DNA from 2 places in the Mycolicibacterium sp. YH-1 genome. Region 1 is predicted to be linked to the other one. Evidence: riboswitches for the same ligand, from Rfam matches in the RefSeq annotation. Region 1 holds a riboswitch; the other holds the start of a gene.
The links. Region 1 has a riboswitch for guanidine ahead of L0M16_RS27990 (DMT family transporter). Riboswitches for the same ligand answer to the same signal wherever they lie in the genome.

Region 1 (4,843 bases):
GCGCGCCCGGGACATGCTCGGGCTGCCCTGGAGCGACCGCAAGGAGAAGGCGTATCAGGGGTTCGCGGCGCTATGGCGGTCACATGCGGTGAACTGGTTGTGGGATCGTCTACCTATGACGGTGCGCTACAACAAGTTCGCGCAAGAGGGCTATGGCCGGGTCTGACGCGTCCACCGAGGCAATCCTCGACGCGGCGCTCGCCGAGTTCGAACGGCACGGCTACCGCCGCGTCGCACTCGATGACGTCGCGCGGCGGGCAGGAGTCAGCCGCACCACGATCTACCGGCGCTTCGCCAACCGTGACGAACTGGTCGGCGCGGTGGTCGAACGCGAGAATGTGGCACTGTTCGCCGATATCGCCGACGAGTTGAACCGCGCAAAGCCACAGACCAGCTACTACGTCGAGGCGTTCACATGGTCGATCCTGGCGTTCCGCCGCCATCGGGTGCTCAACCAGATGATCACCGATGAACCCGCGCTGGTGCTCGAGCTGGCCCACCGGCACTGGCCCGCCGCGATCGAGCGGATGGGCGAGGCGCTGCGGGTGATCTTCCCGCCGGGCTTCGCCGACCGCATCGGTCCCGACGTCGTCGACGATCTGGCCGACACCATCCTGCGGTATGCGGCGTCGTTGCTGCTGCTGCCCAGTGCGCAGCCGCTCGAGGAGGCCGAGGACATCCGCGCGTATGCCACCCGGCACTTCCTGCCGAGCCTGCCCGCGGCACTCCGAGCGGTACCGGTCTAGCCCACCCTGTTTCGTGTCCCGCACATTCGGGCAGCCAGGGATATGTCCAATGACGAGCGTGCGGCCAACGAAGACCAGCACATCACAGAGAAGCCTGAAGTCACCGAAGAGCATCACGACCGGGCCAAGAAGATGATGGACGCGTACGACGACCAGCGTCCCACCATCACGCTGCCCGGAAGCGGCGGCACGGTCGCGGGTACCGCAGTCAACGAATGGGTCGACGACGACGGCAACCCCAAGTACGGCGACGTGGATAGGGGCGGCGCACAGGACGACTCCTAGACCAGTTGGCGCAACTAAGGTGGGTCAGTGTGACGCCACTCGAACAGATCGCACCCGCCTTCGTCGACATGGCCCACTCCATCGTGTGGGCGTCGGTGGCGACCGTCGACCGCGACGGCAGGCCCCGCAGCCGAATCCTGCACCCGATCTGGGAGTGGGACGGCACCGATCTGGTGGGCTGGATCGCCACCGTGCCGACACCGCTCAAGCATGCCCACCTTCATGCCCACCCCGAGGTGTCGCTGAGCTACTGGACGACCACCCACGACACCTGCAGCGCGGAGTGCACGGCCCAGTTCTACGTCGACGATGAGACGTGCAAAGCGGTGTGGGAGAAGTTCGCCAACGCTCCCGAGCCCGTCGGCTACGACCCGCGCATCATCCCGATGTGGAGCGACGGCCCGACGTCGGAGGAGTTCGCGGTGCTGAGGCTGCACCCATACCGACTGCGGGTGATGGCGGGCACGGTTATGACGAAGGGGCAGGGCGCGCCGCTGTTGTGGCACCAGGCCTGACGCACCACCGGCGGCAGCATCCGGCGCCTCAGTGGCCCACCACCTTCAGGCCCGTGACGCACGCGACCACGCCAAGCATTAACAGCACCTTAACCAGTGATGCGGTCTCGCTGCCGGTCAGCATCGCGTATGCGACGGTCAGCACCGCGCCGATGCCAACCCATATCGCGTAGCTGGTACCCACCGGCAGATCGCGCATCGCGATCGCCAGTCCGCCCATCGAGAAGAACAGGGCCACACCGAAAACCACGGATGGTCCGAGCCTGGTGAAGCCCTCGGACTTGCCGAGCGCCGTCGCCCAGACTGCTTCCAGAACGCCCGACGCCAAGAGAATGAGCCAGGACATCACACACCTCCAACACAACCGTCTTGTCGCTGGCCGGGTACGGTGTGGCTCGTCCGGTGTCATGTGATGACCATTCCAGGATAGCAACGTCAGAGCCTCGGCTAGGTGTGACTTTGGCAACCGCGCCAGCCTGCGGATGAATCTCTTTGTTGCAGTGCGAAATCGCTGCTACGGCCACGCGCCCGGTTCAAGTCCGGCGCGTAGCTCGTCGTAGGTGGGCGCCACCGCCCTAAGTGTCGCTGCGACTCTCGCGTTGTCACCCACCACCAGTGGATGCTGGAGCGATCCGACCAGTCGCGCCTGTTCCGTGAGAGTGGCAGCGGCTTGCGGGAATTCAGCGCGACGCAGGCATGCTGCTGCATCGGCGAGGCGACGTGCGCCGACCCGCACCGCGAAGGCGGTGAGATGATCACGCAGCTCATCGTCGATACCGCCTTCGACTGCCTCGGCGAGGGCGAGCGCCGCGTCGGCGTTGGCGAAGTGGCCGGCTGGCATGTCGGTGGCGGAAACCGCGCTGAAGCGATCGCGGGCGAAGCGGATCGACGCGCGGATGGTCTCGGTGTCACTGATTGTGGTGAGTCGAACGAAATCGGTGCGCATCGTGTAGGGCTCGCCGTAGTCGATGGTCTCGGCCCGCCAGGCTGCCGTGAAGTCCGCCAGCGGGATACGCGCGTAGGGATAGCCCTGCGGGTCGTGGACTGTGGCCGCGTCATCGTCGATGCGCAGCACGATGACGAAGTGGTCGGCGCCGATCGGCCCGACCTTGCCGGGCTGGTGGCGAAGGTATCCCATCTCGACGGGTCCGACCAGCGCCGGGCCGAAGTTCAATTGCGCGGTGAGACGGTCCAGTGCGTCGGCACTGTCACCTCCGGCGGTGGTAGTGGCAGTCCAGCCAAGGTTCGCCAGCGCCTCGTTCAGGCCGATGTCAGGAGTCCACCCGTATGGGTCGAAAAACGGTGTCCCATCCACCAATTGCATGCCGAACGCACTGCCCGTCGCGGTCTCGATGACGGCGGTGTCCGCTGAGTTGGCGCCCATCATGGTTGCCAGGCAGTTTGTGTAGCAATATGGTCCGGACCCGATGTAGGGAACCGCGAGGTTATCGTCGGGAGGCGTCTGCGTTCGACTCTGCATCCCGCTACGTTGGCAGTTTTCGGCCGAAAACGACACTGGTTCGGTGTCACACAAATGCGTTGTGTGAATTGCGCTCCCGCGCATAGACTGCGCCACACTGCAGACCAACTCTTCGTCCGCGAAAGGGCCGGGATGGCGAATTCCGTCACACTAATCCGATCGGCCGAGTTGTCCGGCGTTGCCGAATATGCCTATGCGGCAGCGGTGTCGGCTGGTGCACGGCTGATCTTCCTCGCCGGCGCGTGCCCACTGAATGAGGATGGGTCCACTGCCGCGGTGGGCAGCTACGCGGGTCAGGCCGCAAAGGCGGTGGAGAACATGCTGATCGCACTCGGCGCCGCCGGAGCGACGATCGAGGACGTGGTCAGCACGCGCGTGCTGGTCGCGTCTACTCGGCAGGCCGATCTCGTGTCGGCGTGGGAAGTGGTTCGTGATGCCTTCGGTGAGCACGACGTACCGAGCACACTCATGGGTGTCACCGTTCTCGGCTACGACGACCAGTTGGTCGAGATTGAAGCGGTCGCGGCAGTCGCGAAGTAGGGCAGCCCGTCGCGCCCCAGAACCGAAGTCCGCGCGTCGTCAGATTTCCCCTTTTCTGGGGGACGACGCGGGAGTTTTCCGAGCCTAGCGTCGTTCCCATGAGTCACAGCAGAGATCTGAATGATGCGGTCAACGACGGAAATGATGCGGTCTGGTCGCGGCCGGCGGCGATGGCGATCCCGAAGGAAGGCTATTTCGAACTCACTCGGGGGCGGTACGGCCCGGTCTATCCCCGCACGCCCGCTTGTTACGGCTTCAACATCATCGCCAAGGTGCTCGAGGGCCACGGGCAGGCAATCCGCGACTACGGCAAGCAACTCGAGGCGGCGGTCGCCGCGCAACCTGACGTGCTCGCCCCACTGAAGCTGCACTACCTGCGCTGGCAGCTTTTCGACGTCGGATCCGGTCTGCACTTCCAGTATCAGGGGATCTTCGACACCGACTTCGATAAATACACCGAGGATGCCGTCAAGCTGTTCAGCTCGACCGGGATCACCACGGCGTTCACCCACCTGGAGGGCTTCCCGGAGGACTGGAAGACCAACCCCGAGGCATTCATCATGTTCGTTCGCGACCACCAGGTGCCCAGCTTCCTGGAGTATGGCGAATACCCGTACGTCACATCTGAGGAGGTCAAGAAGGCGCTTCGGCTCAAGGCCGCATTCTCCGACATGTTGGACCAGATGCAATGACCGACCTCGAATTCGACGATATCCAGCACATCATGCTGACCGGGACGCCCCACCTGACCGGTCGGTACGAGTTCCTGTCCTTCGACACCCCAGAAGCGGGGCGCGCCTGGCTGGCCGAGATGGTTCCGCTGGTGCAGTCGGCCACCGATGTCCGCGAGACGGTCAACGTCTTCAAGCGGTGGGTCAACCTGGCCTTCACCTGGTCCGGACTGCGCGCCCTTGGTCTGGACGACGAGGCGCTGGCGTCGTTCCCCGACGAGTTCCGGGAGGGGATGGCGTCCCGGGCCGACATCCTCGGGGACACCGGTGCGGCCGCACCCGAACACTGGGTCGGCGGGCTCGCGGACGACGGTCTGCACGCGATCGTCATCCTGTTCGCCCGGGACGAAGAGGAACGCGTGCGGTGCGTCGGCGAACACGATGCACTGCTGGCCCGCTGCCCCGGCGTGCGGTCACTGTCACATCTGGACTTGGCCGCCACCGCGCCATTCGAATACGACCACGATCACTTCGGGTACCGCGATCCGGTGTCTCAGCCGCAGATGAGAGGTTCCGGGGAGGTACTGATACCCGGCTCGGGCGGGT
Region 2 (4,843 bases), 3.1 Mb from region 1:
CCTCACCCAAAGCCCTTGCCCGCTTGGCGAACTCCTCGGGGAAGAGGTGGCTGGGCGGGGTGTTGACCAGATCGCGGGCGGTGGCCACCGCCGTGGCGATATCGGTGCCGCGCGCCGCCTGAGCCTTCGCGTCCTTGGCCGTGGACAGCGCGGTGATCTTGGCGAGCCCGGGCTCCTTCGGCGCCGTCTTGTCGCTGCGGAAGTCGGTGAACCGGTAGGCGCCGAGAATCAGTCCCTCGACTGCGGCGGCCACGTCGAGATCGGACAGTGTGGTGATGACGGTCTCCGTGCCCGACAGCGAGCGGGCGGCCGCGCCTGCGGCCCGACGGATCAGGTCCTGCGGCCACTCGTCGCGTGCCTTGCCCAGGCCGACGGTCAACACGCTGGCCACCGGCAGCGACGGCACCACGATGCGGGTGACCTGTTCGGTGCCGGCCTTGGCGCCGAGCGCCCGGAGCGCGACCTCGATCTCACCGACCGCCTCCGCGTCGAGGAACGGGTTCGCGACGACCTTGACGCTTGCGTCGGACTCGTCATCGCCGTTCACCACGGGGACTATCAGCACCGCCGAGCCCGTACCGCGCTTGGGCAGGCTGGTGGCGACGTTGACGACGGGGGACTGGTAACCGGGACTGGTACTCACAGTGGTCAACCCTAACCAGTGCGGCCAGCCTGGGGACGGCGGAGCGACCGGGATTAACCTTGCGGCGTGAGTGACAACCTGCTGCAGGGCCCACTGGTAGACCGCCATCGAGCGCTTGGCGCGAGCTTCGCCGAGTTCGGGGGCTGGCTGATGCCGGTGAGCTACGCCGGCACCGTCGCCGAGCACAACGCGACCCGTAACGCCGTCGGCCTCTTCGACGTCAGCCATCTCGGCAAGGCGCTGGTCGTCGGCAAGGGGGCCGCCGCCTACGTCAACTCCGCATTCACCAACGACCTGAACCGAATCGGTGCGGGCAAGGCGCAGTACACGTTGTGCTGCAACGAATCCGGTGGCGTTATCGACGACCTGATCGCCTACTACGTGTCCGATGACGAAGTGTTCCTGGTGCCCAACGCGGCCAACACCGCCGCCGTCGTGGCAGCGCTGAAGGACAAGGCCCCGGCCGGGCTGACCATCACTGACCAGCACCGATCCCATGCAGTGCTGGCGGTGCAGGGACCCAAGTCCGCTGAGGTGGTCGGTGCGCTCGGCCTGCCCACCGATATGGACTACATGGCCTACGCCGACGCCGAGTTCGACGGGGTGCCGGTGCGGGTGTGCCGCACCGGTTACACCGGCGAGCACGGTTACGAACTCCTTCCGGAGTGGGACCGGGCCGGTGACGTGTTCGACGCGCTGGTCTCTGCGGTGAAGTCCGCGGGTGGCGAGCTCGCCGGCCTCGGCGCCCGCGACACACTGCGAACCGAGATGGGCTACCCGCTGCACGGTCATGAGCTGTCGCTGGAGATATCGCCAGTACAGGCGCGATGCGGCTGGGCGATCGGCTGGAAGAAGCCGGCGTTCTGGGGGCGCGACGCCCTGCTCGCCGAGAAGGAGGCGGGGCCGCGGCGAGTGCTGCGCGGACTGCGGGCCCTCGGGCGTGGGGTGCTGCGCGCCGATATGACCGTGCTGGATGGCGACAGGACCATCGGCGTGACGACGTCGGGGACATTCTCGCCAACACTCAAACTCGGTATCGCGCTGGCGCTCATCGACACCGACGCCGGGGTCGCCGACGGCCAGACGGTGGCGGTCGACGTCCGCGGGAAAAGGCTCGAATGCGAGGTCGTCGCACCACCCTTCGTGGAGGCGAAAACTCGATAGAGGCGAGTTATACAATTCCGATATGACCGACGGCCCTCTTGAGTTCTCGCTTGCCCGCAGTACGAATCCGGCAAGTGACGAGGTGCGCGCCGACATCCTCTCCGATCCCGGTTTCGGTCGGTTCCACACCGATCACATGGTGTCGATCGACTACACCGAGGGACGCGGCTGGCATGACGCCACGGTGGTGCCGTATGGCCCCATCGAGCTGGACCCGTCGGCGATCGTCCTGCACTACGCGCAGGAGGTCTTCGAGGGACTCAAGGCCTACCGCTGGGCCGACGGATCGATCGTGTCGTTCCGGCCCGACGCCAACGCCGCCCGGCTGGGCCGCTCGGCGCGCCGGCTGGCCATTCCCGAGCTGCCCGACGAGGTGTTCCTGGAGTCGCTGCGCCAGCTGATCGCCGTGGACGCCGACTGGGTCCCCGCGGCCGGGGGCGAGGCGTCGCTGTATCTGCGGCCGTTCATCTTCGCCACCGAGCCCGGCCTGGGCGTGCGGCCCGCCACCGAGTACCGCTACATGGTGATCGGCTCGCCGGCCGGCGCCTACTTCAAGGGCGGCATCAAACCGGTGTCGGTCTGGCTGTCGACGGAGTACGTGCGGGCCAGCCCCGGTGGCACCGGGGCGGCGAAGTTCGGCGGCAACTACGCGGCCTCGCTGCTGGCGCAGGCCGAGGCCGCCGAACAGGGCTGCGATCAGGTCGTGTGGCTCGATGCCATCGAACGCCGCTACGTCGAGGAGATGGGCGGGATGAACCTGTTCTTCGTCTTCGGCAGCGGTGGCTCGGCCCGGCTGGTGACACCCGAGCTGAGCGGCTCGTTGCTCCCCGGTATCACCCGGGACTCGTTGCTGCAGTTGGCAACCGACGCCGGGTACGCCGTCGAGGAGCGCAAGATCGATGTCGAGGAGTGGCAGAAGAAGGCCTCCGCGGGCGAGATCACTGAGGTGTTCGCCTGTGGCACCGCCGCCGTCATCACCCCGGTCTCACACGTCAAGTCCGGCGACGGCGAGTTCACCATCGCCGATGGCCAGCCGGGTGAGGTCACGATGGCCCTTCGCGACACACTCACCGGCATTCAGCGTGGGACGTTCGCTGACACCCACGAATGGATGACCCGCCTCGGCTAGGTAGAATGGGGTGTCCTCATCGGACACCGGACGAGCGGCACCGTACCCGGCCAGCGACAAGACGGCGCGTGGAGAGGTGTGTCATGTCTTGGATCATTCTGGTCGTCTCGGGCGCCTTCGAAGCCGTGTGGGCGGTGGCTTTGGGCAAGTCGGAGGGCTTCACCAGGCTCGCGCCGTCGCTGGTGTTCTTCCCGGCGCTCGTCGTATCGATGGGCGGGCTGGCCTACGCCATGCGCGAACTGCCGACCGCTACGAGCTATGTCATCTGGGTGGGCATCGGCGCGACGCTGACCGCGGTCTACTCGTTCGCCACAGGTGACGAGTCGGTTTCGGTGGCCAAGGTGTTTCTCATCGGGGTGATCGTCGCGGCCGCGATCGGGCTCAAGGTGCTGCACGGCTGACGTGTCAGCCGATCGCCATCCCCAGTGCCGCAACGGTCGTCGTCAACTCGAGGGCCGCACCCAGCACATCCCCGGTGATCCCACCGAACCGGCGCACGCAGTGCGCGACGAGTGCCGCGGCCAGAGCGAGCGCCACCAGCACGGCGACCGGGCCCTGCCATGGCCGAGGGGTGGCGAACACGGCCGCCGCGGCGACCAGGGCGACCCAGGCCGCCACCACCCACCACGGTTGAGTGCCCGCGACGCCAGAACCCGACGCGCTGCCCGGTGCGGCGGGCACTGAGCGTCGGCAGGCCAGTACCACCGCCACCCGTCCGGCGGTCACCGCCACCACGATCGCGAGCAGCCCTGATATGGAGAACGTGAGGCCCTGCACCACGATCACCACGGTGACCGCCGCGACCGCGAACGGTCCGGCCGGTCCGTCGCGCATCACGGCGAGCGCACGGTCCGGCGGGCCGTAGCAGCCCAGCCCGTCCGCCGTGTCTGCGAGACCGTCGATATGCAGGCCGCGGGTGATGATCAGCAGCACGGCCACAGCCAGCACGCCCGTCAGCGGGTTGCCCTCGTCGAACCCCCTGGCCGCGGCCCACGTCACGCCCGCCGCCAGGGCGCCGAGTGCGATGCCCACCACCGGCAGAACGGTGAGCGCACCCCGGCCGAACGGTCGGCGCGTGCGAACTGGCAGCACCGTGGCGAACGCGAGTGCCGACGTGAGCGAACCGATCACGGTGCGGGGTCGGCCACGCGGTCGGTCACCTGGGCCTCGCCGAACGTGGCCATCGATGTCAGGGTCGCCACCGCGGCCCGCAGCACGGTCAGGGCCACGGTCGCACCGGTGCCCTCGCCGAGGCGCATCCCGAGGTCGACGATCGGATCCAGTCCCAGCCGCTGCAGCGCGAGGATGTGCGCGGGTTCGGTGGACCGGTGACCGGCCTGCCACCACTGCTTCGCCCCCGGCGCCATGCGGTCCGCGGCGAGGGCGGCCGCGGTCACCACGACACCGTCGAGGAGAAGCGGTGTGCGGCGGATCGCCGCCTGCGCGCAGAAGCCCGCCATCGCGGCAAGGTCGGCACCACCGCAGATTCGAAGCAGCGCAACCGGATCGGTGTATGACGACCGTGCACGGTAGAGGGCATCGCGGACGGCCGCGGTCTTGCGCGCCCAGCCGGCGTCGTCGATGCCGGTTCCGCGACCGACCACGACGACCGGTTCGGTGTCGGTCAGTGCCGCGATCAACGCCGTTGCGGCCGTGGTGTTCCCGATTCCCATGTCACCGGCGATCAGAAGGTCGGCGCCGCCGTCGACCTCTTCGTCTGCGATGTCGCGGCCGGCCTGAACTGCCGCGATGACCTCATCGACGGACAGCGCGTCCTCGACGGCGACATTGCCGCTGCCACGTCGAATCCGGTGCGCGCCGATCGATGCCGACAGCGGCGCATCGGTGTCGACGGCGATGTCCACGACCCGCACCCCGGCACCGGCGACCTCGGCCAGCACGTTGAT

Region 2: linked by a shared signal. The riboswitch ahead of L0M16_RS13025 (DMT family transporter) and the one ahead of L0M16_RS27990 (DMT family transporter) in region 1 are both predicted to bind guanidine.

Annotation. Positions count from the first base shown of each region.
Region 1 is NZ_CP092915.1:5,921,129-5,925,971, reverse strand. It holds gene L0M16_RS28010 (oxygenase MpaB family protein) at 1-166, shown strand, start outside; gene L0M16_RS28005 (TetR/AcrR family transcriptional regulator) at 153-746, shown strand; gene L0M16_RS28000 (hypothetical protein) at 789-1,031, shown strand; gene L0M16_RS27995 (pyridoxamine 5'-phosphate oxidase family protein) at 1,061-1,546, shown strand; gene L0M16_RS27990 (DMT family transporter) at 1,575-1,892, opposite strand; guanidine-III (ykkC-III) riboswitch at 1,904-1,968, opposite strand; gene L0M16_RS27985 (YobF C-terminal domain-containing protein) at 2,061-3,026, opposite strand; gene L0M16_RS27980 (RidA family protein) at 3,159-3,566, shown strand; gene L0M16_RS27975 (hypothetical protein) at 3,737-4,258, shown strand; gene L0M16_RS27970 (Dyp-type peroxidase) at 4,255-4,843, shown strand, end outside.
Region 2 is NZ_CP092915.1:2,791,241-2,796,083, forward strand. It holds gene L0M16_RS13010 (leucyl aminopeptidase) at 1-643, opposite strand, end outside; gene gcvT (glycine cleavage system aminomethyltransferase GcvT) at 710-1,807, shown strand; gene L0M16_RS13020 (branched-chain amino acid aminotransferase) at 1,830-2,936, shown strand; guanidine-III (ykkC-III) riboswitch at 2,944-3,007, shown strand; gene L0M16_RS13025 (DMT family transporter) at 3,020-3,337, shown strand; gene L0M16_RS13030 (adenosylcobinamide-GDP ribazoletransferase) at 3,342-4,067, opposite strand; gene cobT (nicotinate-nucleotide--dimethylbenzimidazole phosphoribosyltransferase) at 4,064-4,843, opposite strand, start outside.